DNA from 2 places in the Kocuria sp. 2SI genome. Region 1 is predicted to be linked to the other one. Evidence: riboswitches for the same ligand, from Rfam matches in the RefSeq annotation. Region 1 holds a riboswitch; the other holds the start of a gene.
What was found. A riboswitch is a leader RNA that binds a small molecule or an ion and turns the genes downstream of it on or off. The one in region 1 is predicted to bind S-adenosylmethionine.

Region 1 (4,557 bases):
GTCGGTCTACGACCTGTCGACGGTGCTGATCCTGTGGTTCGCGGGCGCCTCGGCCATGGCCGGTCTGCTCAACCTCATCCCGCGCTACCTGCCGCGCTACGGCATGGCGCCCGAGTGGACCCGCGCTCCGCGGCCGCTGGTGCTCACGATCCTGGCTGCCGCCCTGGTCGTCACGGCGGTCTTCCGCGCCGACGTGGATGCGCAGGGCGGGGCCTACGCGACCGGGGTGCTGGTGCTGATGCTCTCGGCCTCCTTCGCCTCGACCCTGTCGGCGGGAAAGCGGGGGCATCGCCGCGCCGCCGTGGGATTCGCGGCGATCACCGTGGTGATCGCCTACACGACCGCCGACAACATGATCAGCCGCCCCGATGGCCTCCACGTGGCCCTCGTGTTCATCGCAGCCCTGCTGGCAGCGTCGTTCGCCTCGCGGGTCTGGCGGGCCTCGGAGCTGCGGATCCGCAGCATCGATTTCGACCAGACCTCGCTGGCCTGGCTGCGCGGCTGCCGCGGACGCACGGTGCGGCTGATCGCGCACCGGCCGCGCACCCAGCTGGGCGCAGCAGGGGCCCAGGCCCAGCAGCTCCTGCTCAGCGACCCCGACCTGGCCGAGAAGCTGCGCGACGAGCGCGAATGGCATCGCCTTCCCTCGGCCGACGGCGTCCTGTTCGTGGAGGTGACCCTGCGCGATCCATCGGACTTCGAGGACCGGTTGCGCGTGAGTGCCCACGAGATCGACGGCCACCGCGTCCTGCGCGCAGAGGGCTCGTCGGTGCCCACCTGCCTGGCCGGCGTGGCCCTGGCCGTCCGGGACCGGACGGGGCGGCCGTCGCACCTCTACCTCGAGTGGTCCGACGGCTCGCCGCTGGTGAACTCCCTGCGCTTCCTGCTCCTCGGCCGCGGTCAGACGGCGACGGCCGTGCACGAGGTCCTGCGCCGGGCGGTGGCGCGCAAGCAGGACCGCCCGTTCGTGCACGTGACGTGAGGCTCCGCGCAGGGCTGCGGACGCAATCCTCGGGAACCGCAGCTTGAATTTCTGGACGCATACATCGCCACTGCATCCCTGCCAGTGATGGCAAAGGCCCTCGGAAGGGCCAGGGCCTCTGCCAGCTGCCGTTCCCCAGCCCTCAGCCGAGATCCCGCGCCGGGGTGTCCGCCGTGGACGGCCTGCCCATGTAGGCCCCGCGGTACTTGGCCGCCGGGTGGGTGTCGAGCACCTTGGTCTGCCCTGCACCGTAGACGTTCTCGCGCAGGGTGGGGCCGTCGTAGTCGGTGCGGTAGCGCCCGCGCTTCTGCAGCTCCGGGACCACCTGCTCCACGAAGTCCTCGAACGAGCCCGGGGACACGTGGTAGGCCAGGTTGATCCCGTCCAGGCCGCCCTCGTCGATCCAGGTCTCGAGCTGATCGGCCACGGTCTGCGGGGAGCCCACGACCACATCGCCCATGCCGCCGATCGCGCAGTGGCGGGCGATCTCCTCGCGCGTCCACTGCTTGGTGCCGTCCTGCATGGTGAACGGCGTGAGGAAGGACTGGATGGCCTCGGTCTTGACGTAGTTCAGGACCTCGTCCTCCTGGAACGTGGACAGATCCAGCCCGGACCAGCCGCCGATGATGGCCTGCGAGGCCTCCAGGTTGGCGTAGCTCTGGTACTCGCGGTACTTGGCCTGGGCCTTCTCGTCGGTCTCATCGACCACCACGGAGAGCATCGCGTAGATCTTCACGTCGTCCCGGTCACGGCCCTCGGCCTCGACCTTGTCGCGGATCCGGTCGGTCATGTACCGGGTGAGGTCCGGGCGCAGGGCGCCGATGAACACGGCTTCGGCGTGCTTGCCCGCGAAGGCCTGCCCGCGCGAGGAGGCCCCGGCCTGGAAGATCAGCGGGGTGCGCTGCGGGCTGGGCTCGGTGAGCGCCGCACCAGGCACCGTGAAGTGCTTGCCCTGGTGCTGGATCGGGTGGACCTTGGCCGGATCGGCGTAGATCCCGCGCTCCACGTCCTTCACGACGGCGTCGTCCTCCCAGGAGCCCTCCCACAGCTTGTAGCAGACGTCGAGGAACTCCTCGGCGATCTCGTAGCGCTCGTCGTGCTCGATCTGGGTGGGCAGACCCTGGTTCTCGGCCGCCGAAGGCAGGTAGGAGGTCACCACGTTGAAGCCCACGCGCCCGCGGGTCAGGTGATCCAGCGTCGCGTACTTGCGCGCCAGCGTGTACGGCTGCTCGTAGGTGACCGCACTGGTCACGCCGAAGCCGAGGTTCTTCGTCACCGCGGCCATGGCGGAGATCTGCATGAACGGATCGTTGACCGGGACCTGCGCGCCGTCGGCGATCGAGGGGGCGGCCGAGTTGCGGTAGATGTCGTAGATGCCGACAACGTCGGCCAGGAACAGGGCGTCGAAGCGGCCCCGCTCGAGCACCTGGGCCAGGTGCGTCCAGTACTCGATCGTGTTGTACTCCGTGGCCCGCGAGCGCGGGTGGCGCCACAGCCCGAAGCTCTGGTGATCCACGCAGGTCATGTCGAAGGCGTTCAGGGAGATCCGCTTGGCCATGGGAGGCTGCTCCTGAGGGGTCAGACCCGCGCCCCGTGCGCCGCTCATGCCGCGGCCAACCTGCGGGTCCAGCGCGTGCATGCGCCGCACTTGCCGCACGCGGTCTAGCGAGCGGCCCGATCCTCACCTGGGGCACCCCGCTACGGGAGAGGGTTGCCGTCCGGCCAGCCAGGGCTGTGGGCCGGAACTCTTGATCGTGTGAGCGTCATCCTATGCACACCTGAGGCGACGGTGCGAAGCCCGTCCCGTGCGTTGCCCCGCTCGTCCTCCGATTTGCTGTCTCCCCGGACCAGGGCATTGAATGACCCCGGTTCCCATCCGGAGCGGCCGAGAGACCTGGCTCGTCGACGCCGCAGCAACCAGTGCCGTCCATTACGCGGCACAAGGTGCTAATGCCAGGACCGATGGAGTGATGTGATGATCTCTGCGCCCCCGTCCGCCCTGAGCACGGTCGATGCCGCCGCCCTGACCTTCGATGGCGTCGGCAAGTCCTTCCCCTCTTCCGGCGGCCTCCAGCGCGATGTCCTGGCCGACGTCAGCTTCCATGTCCGCCCCGGCGAGATCGTCTCGGTGCTGGGCCCGTCGGGCTGCGGCAAGTCGACCCTGCTGCGCGCGGTGGCCGGTCTCGGCACGGCCTCCGCCGGCCGGGTCCTGATCGACGACGCGCCCGTGCACGGCCTGGACCCGCGCTGCGCGGTGGGCTTCCAGGAGCCGCGGCTGCTGCCCTGGCGCACGGTGGCCCGCAACGTGGCGCTCGGGCTGCCCCGCGGGGTCCGGGGCCGCGAGGCCGAGCAGCGCGTGGCGCACCTGCTCGAGCTGGTGCGGCTGACGAAGCATGCCGAGGACCGCCCGTCGGAGATCTCCGGCGGCATGGCCCAGCGGGCCTCGCTGGCCAGGGCGCTGGCGCGCAATCCGCAGGTGCTGCTGCTCGACGAGCCGTTCGGGGCGCTCGATGCCCTGACCCGTCTGAAGATGCAGGACCTGCTGCTGGAGATCCACGCCGCAGATCCCACGACGGTGCTGGTGGTCACCCACGATGTGGAAGAGGCCCTGGTGCTCTCCGACCGCGTGGTCGTGCTCGGGACGCCGCCGGAAGGCGGGCCGGCAGGGATCCAGGAGATCCTCACGGTCGACTCGCCGCGACCGCGCCACCGCGATGATCCCGAGCTGACGCAGGCCCGCACGCACCTGCTCGGCCTGCTGGGCGTGGAGGCATGAGCGGGCTGACGCGTCGTCGCCTGCTGGGCCTGGCCGCCGCCGGGGCCGCCGCCGCGCCCCTGTCCGGGTGCGTCATGGAGGGCGAGGGCCCGGGCCGCGGCATGGCCGCCGGCTCGGACACCGAGATCTACCTGGACTACGCGACCTACAACCCGCTGTCGCTGATCATCCGCGAGAAGGGCTGGCTGGAGACCGTCGCCGCAGAGGACGGCCAGGAGGTCCACTGGACGTTCTCGGCCGGGTCCAACAAGGCCAACGAGTTCCTGCGCGGCGGGGCGATCGACATCGGCTCGACCGCGGGCTCGGCCGCGCTGCTGGCGCGCACCAACCGCTCCCCCATCCGCGCGATCGACATCTGCTCCCAGCCGGAGTGGGCAGCACTCGTACGCACCGCGGACTCGCCCCTGCGCTCGGTCGAGGATCTGCGCGGCAGGTCGGTGGCGGCCACCAAGGGCACGGATCCCTACTTCTTCCTGCTGCAGGCGCTGTCGGCGGCGGATATGGGCTTCGACGAGACCACCGTGGTCAACCTCCAGCACGCCGACGGCCGCTCCGCCCTGACCAGCGGGCAGGTGGACGCCTGGTCCGGGCTCGACCCGATCATGGCCGGCGCCGAGCAGGACGGGGCGGTGCTGTTCCAGCGCGACCTGGCCTTCAACACCTACTGCTTCCTCAACGCCCGCGAGCTGTTCCTGGAGATCAACCCGCGCGGGGCCCAGATGGTCGTGGACGTCTACGCCCACGCCCGCGCCTGGGCGCTGGAGAACCCCCAGGAGGGCATCGCGATCCTGGCCCGCGA
Region 2 (4,557 bases), on a different contig from region 1:
CCGCGCCGCCACGGCACCGACAGGTCCGTCTCCTGCACGCGGGTCCGGACCTCCTGGAAGAGCTGCTCGCGCAGCGGGGCCAGCTGGGCGGTGGCGGCCTCCGCGCAGGCGGTCTCGGCCTCCAGATGGGCGATGACCTCTGGGGAGTCCTTCTCCCGCAGCCACTCGTACGGATCCTGGAAGGAGTCGCCGTGGAACTCGCGGACGTGGTCGCGGCGCGGCGTCTCGGGAGGAGCGGGGGAGGGATCCGGGTGCTGGGAGGTCATGGCGCTCATCGTAGGAACCGGCGCCGACAGCACAGGCCGCTGCCGTCGTGCCCCTGGCCCACAATGGAGCCCATGACCGAACACCTCTCCCAGGCCCCAGCCCAGCCGTCGTTCGGCTCCCAGCGAGCCGATCTGTGGCTGCAGATCCTGCTGGTGCTGGGCGTCTCGCTGGGGGCCAGCGCGCTGTGGTCCGTCCTGAACCTCGCCGAGACGCTGTCCACCAGTTCGATCGCCGAGTCGACGGCCTCCATGAACGCGCCGCAGAGCGGCTTCCCCCTGTTCGACGTCCTGCGCCGCAGCCTCGGGATCCTCTTGGCTCTGGTTCCACCGCTGCTGGCGCTCTATCTGCTGGCGGGCTCGGCCGGTCAGCTGCGTGGGCTGCTGCACCGGATCGGCCTGGACCGCCGAGCCCCGCTGGCAGATCTGGGCCTGGGGACGCTGCTCTTCGTCGTCATGGGACTGGGCACCCTGGCGCTGTACCAGGCGGGCCGCCAGCTCGGGATCACCGCCGAGATCGTCACCAACGCGGGCGGGACCTCCTGGTGGGAGGTCATCCTGCTGCTGGCCTCGGCGGTGCGACACTCGCTCGTGGAGGAGATCATCGTCGTCGTGTTCCTGGCCGATCGCCTGCTGCGGGTGGGATGGACGTGGCCGGCCGTGCTGATCGGCTCGGCCCTTCTGCGAGGCAGCTACCACCTGTACCAGGGCGTCGGTCCGGCGCTGGGCAACGTGGTCATGGGGCTGGTGTTCCTGTGGCTCTACCGCCGCACCGGACGCGTGATGCCGCTGATCATCGCCCACTTCCTGCTGGACGCCGTCGGCTTCCTAGCCGGGCCCCTGCTGTTCTGACGGAGCGCTCCACAGGCCACGGAACCCGGGTTTGCGCCGGAGCCTCGCTCGTCCGAGAATGGGAATCAGGTCACGAGAGCCAGCGACAAGCCCCAGCTAGCTGGCCGGCAACCCTCCTTCCGCGGTGGGGTGCCCTGGGTGAGGACCGGGCCGGTGCGCCGACGCGTACACGGCAAGCGCGGGTCACGGCACCCGGTCCGACGGGTCCGTCGGACCTCGGTCCGCGGCCCCGGAAGACAAGGAGTCGCCGACATGTCAGCACAGCAGCCCACCCCCTCCGCCCCTCAGGGATGGAGCTTCGAGACCCGCCAGATCCATGCCGGTCAGGAGCCCGATCCCGTCACCGGCGCCCGGGCGCTGCCCATCCAGCAGACGACCTCGTACGTCTTCCCGGATGCCGAGACCGCTGCCGGTCGCTTCGGACTCAGCCAGGTCGGGCCCATCTACACCCGCCTGACCAACCCCACCACCGAGGTCGTCGAGAACCGCATCGCCTCCCTGGAGGGCGGCACCGCGGCCGTCATGGTCTCCTCCGGGCAGGCCGCCACCACCTACGCGATCCTCAACGTGGCCGGGGCGGGCGATCACATCGTGGCCAGCCCGTCGCTGTACGGCGGCTCCTTCAACCTGTTCAAGCACACCCTGTCGCGGCTCGGGATCGAGACCACGTTCGTCTCCGATCCGGACGATCCCCAGGCCTGGCGCGATGCCGTTCGGCCCAGTACCAAGGCCTTCTACGCGGAGACCATCCCGAACCCGCGCAACGACGTCCTGGACCTGGAGACGGTCTCGCGGATCGCCCACGAGTCCGAGGTGCCGCTGATGGTGGACAACACCATCGCCACCCCGTACCTGCTGCGGCCGTTCGAGCACGGCGCCGACGTGGTGATCCACTCCGCCACCAAGTTCCTGGGCGGGCACGGCACCTCGGTGGGCGGGTTCATCGTGGATTCCGGGCGCTTCGACTACACCCGCTACCCGCAGCGCTTCCCCGGGTTCGTGGAGCCGGACGAGTCCTACCACGGCGTCGTGTTCGGGGAGGTCTTCGGCGAGAACGGGCCGTTCGGGGCCAACGTGTCCTTCGCCTTCAAGGTCCGCACCCAGCTGCTGCGGGACATGGGAGCCTCCATCTCCCCGTTCAACGCCTTCCTGATCGAGCAGGGCATCGAGACGCTGTCGCTGCGCATGGAGCGCCACGTCGCCAACGCTCGGACGGTCGCCACCTGGCTGGAGGCCCACGAGGGCGTCGAATCCGTGTCCTACGCCGGGCTCGAGTCCTCTCCGTGGCACGAGCGTGCGCAGAAGTACGTCCCCGGCGGCGCAGGTTCGATCCTCGGCTTCGTGCTCGACGGCGGCTCGGAGGCCGGCCAGGCCTTCGTGGACGCGCTGAGCCTGCACTCGAACGTCGCGAACATCGGTGACGTCCGCTCGCTGGTCATCCACCCGGCCTCCACCACGCACGCTCAGCTCTCCCCGGAGGAGCAGCTGGCCGCCGGCGTCGCCCCGGGGTTCGTGCGGCTGTCCGTGGGACTGGAGCACATCGACGACATCCTCGCGGACCTGGAGCTCGGTTTCGCCGCGGTCAAGGCGCGCGGCGCAGGGGGATCGGTCTGAGGTGACCGCCATCCAGAGCACGACCGCGCGCTCGCAGCAGCCCTTCCGCACCGAGGGGCTGCTGCGCCGCGCCCGCATCGGCGACCTCGGGCTGGAATCCGGGGCCGTGCTGCCCGATGTCGAGCTGGCCTACGAGACCTGGGGCGAGCTCGACGACCGCGCCTCCAACGCGGTGCTCGTCCCGCATGCGCTGACCGGGGACACCCATGTCACGCGCGGACGGGTCGCCGAGGACGCCACCTCCTTCGACCGTGTCTCCGCCGAGGCACCGGGCTGGTGGGACGGACTGGTCGGGCCCGGGCGGGCGATCGACACCGACCGCTTCTTCGTGGTCGCCATCAACATGCTCGGGGGCTGCTACGGCTCCACGGGTCCGTCGACTCTGATCCCGGAGGACAGCCCGCGGGCCGGTCTTCCGTGGGGATCGGACTTCCCCGCGGTGACGATCCGCGACTCGGTGCGCGCCGAGCAGCGCCTGGCCGAGCAGCTGGGCATCGCGTCCTGGCGGCTGGTCGTCGGCGGTTCCATGGGCGGTGCGCGGGCCCTCGAGTGGGCCGCCACGTTCCCCGAGCAGGTGCGGGCCTGTGCGGTGATCGCCTCGACCGCCGCCTCGAGCGCCGAGCAGATCGCATGGGGCCAGGCGCAGCGCCTGGCGATCCGCAACGACCCCGACTTCCGCGGCGGCGACTACTACGACGGCGTCATCCCCTCCGTGGGCCTCGGAATCGCACGGCGGATCGCGCACACCACCTACCGCGCGGCACCGGACCTCAACGCGCGCTTCGGCAATGCGGCGCAGGCCGGCGAGGATCCGGGGGCGCCGCTGCCGGGGCGCCGTCGGGGCCGGTATGCGATCGAGAGCTACCTGGATCATCAGGCCGCCAAGCTCGTGGGCCGCTTCGACGCCAACTCCTACCTGGTGCTCAACGACGCCCTCATGGGCCACGACGTCGGCCGCGGCCGCGGCGGCGTCAGGCAGGCGCTCGCGGCCACCACCTGCGACTGGCTCGTGGCCTCGGTCGACTCGGATCGGCTCTACCTGCCCTCGGAGTCCGAGGACCTCGCCCGGCTTCTGCCCGGCGACGTCCCCCACCGCACCATCCGCTCCGGCGCCGGGCACGACGGCTTCCTGATCGAGCACGAGCAGATCGGCGAGCTGGTCCGAGCCGCCTTCCTCTCCTGAGGGGGCCCTACCGAAGCGACGCATCGACCCTCCTCGCCGCCGAGGGGACCCATTCGTCACGATTCACGCCGGATTAGACGTCCGATGCGTCCCGTCGGCGATCCCGTGCGCCTTGTGCGTCCCCTCGGCGTACTGGGCGCACGAGATCCCCGGTCCACACGGAATCCCGGACAATGGAGATCCGAAGTACGGAGTTCATGCCTCCACAGACGCCCTTTCGGGCACTGGACCGGGGCGACGACGGCGGGGAGCGGATCCGTTCGCATCGGTCGGCGCCGTGATCCGCTGCACTGTCTGCCATGCCGAGACCACGTCACAGTCCACCTGCCTGCCTGCAGGGCCGCGTCTTCACGACCGCCGAGGCTGAAGCGGCAGGCGTCGCGAAGCGTCATCTGTCGGGGAGGCAGTACTGCTCCTGGGGCAAGGGCCTGTGGTCCTGCGCCGATTCGCGCCCTGACCCCCGCACCAGATCCGGTCTGCTGAGGATCCTCCCGGCTCTGCAGCAGGAAGGCTGGGCAGCCAGCCACACGACGGCCGCCATCCTCCACGACTTCCGGCTCCCCGGCAGGCTCGGGCATGTCGGCGGCATCCATCTGTGCTCCTCGACAGGATCAAGGCCTCGAGGACGCGGCGTTGTCGGGCACC

Region 2: linked by a shared signal. The riboswitch ahead of FFS25_RS05810 (bifunctional o-acetylhomoserine/o-acetylserine sulfhydrylase) and the one ahead of FFS25_RS00195 (ABC transporter ATP-binding protein) in region 1 are both predicted to bind S-adenosylmethionine.

The regions. Positions count from the first base shown of each region.
Region 1 is NZ_SCNB01000001.1:43,698-48,254, forward strand. Features, by position in the region: gene FFS25_RS00185 (APC family permease) at 1-982, shown strand, start outside; gene FFS25_RS00190 (LLM class flavin-dependent oxidoreductase) at 1,125-2,540, opposite strand; SAM riboswitch class IV at 2,622-2,736, opposite strand; SAM riboswitch class I at 2,852-2,959, shown strand; gene FFS25_RS00195 (ABC transporter ATP-binding protein) at 2,958-3,758, shown strand; gene FFS25_RS00200 (aliphatic sulfonate ABC transporter substrate-binding protein) at 3,755-4,557, shown strand, end outside.
Region 2 is NZ_SCNB01000007.1:57,278-61,834, reverse strand. Features, by position in the region: gene FFS25_RS05820 (S9 family peptidase) at 1-266, opposite strand, end outside; gene FFS25_RS05815 (CPBP family intramembrane glutamic endopeptidase) at 330-1,115, shown strand; SAM riboswitch class IV at 1,184-1,300, shown strand; gene FFS25_RS05810 (bifunctional o-acetylhomoserine/o-acetylserine sulfhydrylase) at 1,368-2,729, shown strand; gene metX (homoserine O-acetyltransferase MetX) at 2,731-3,912, shown strand.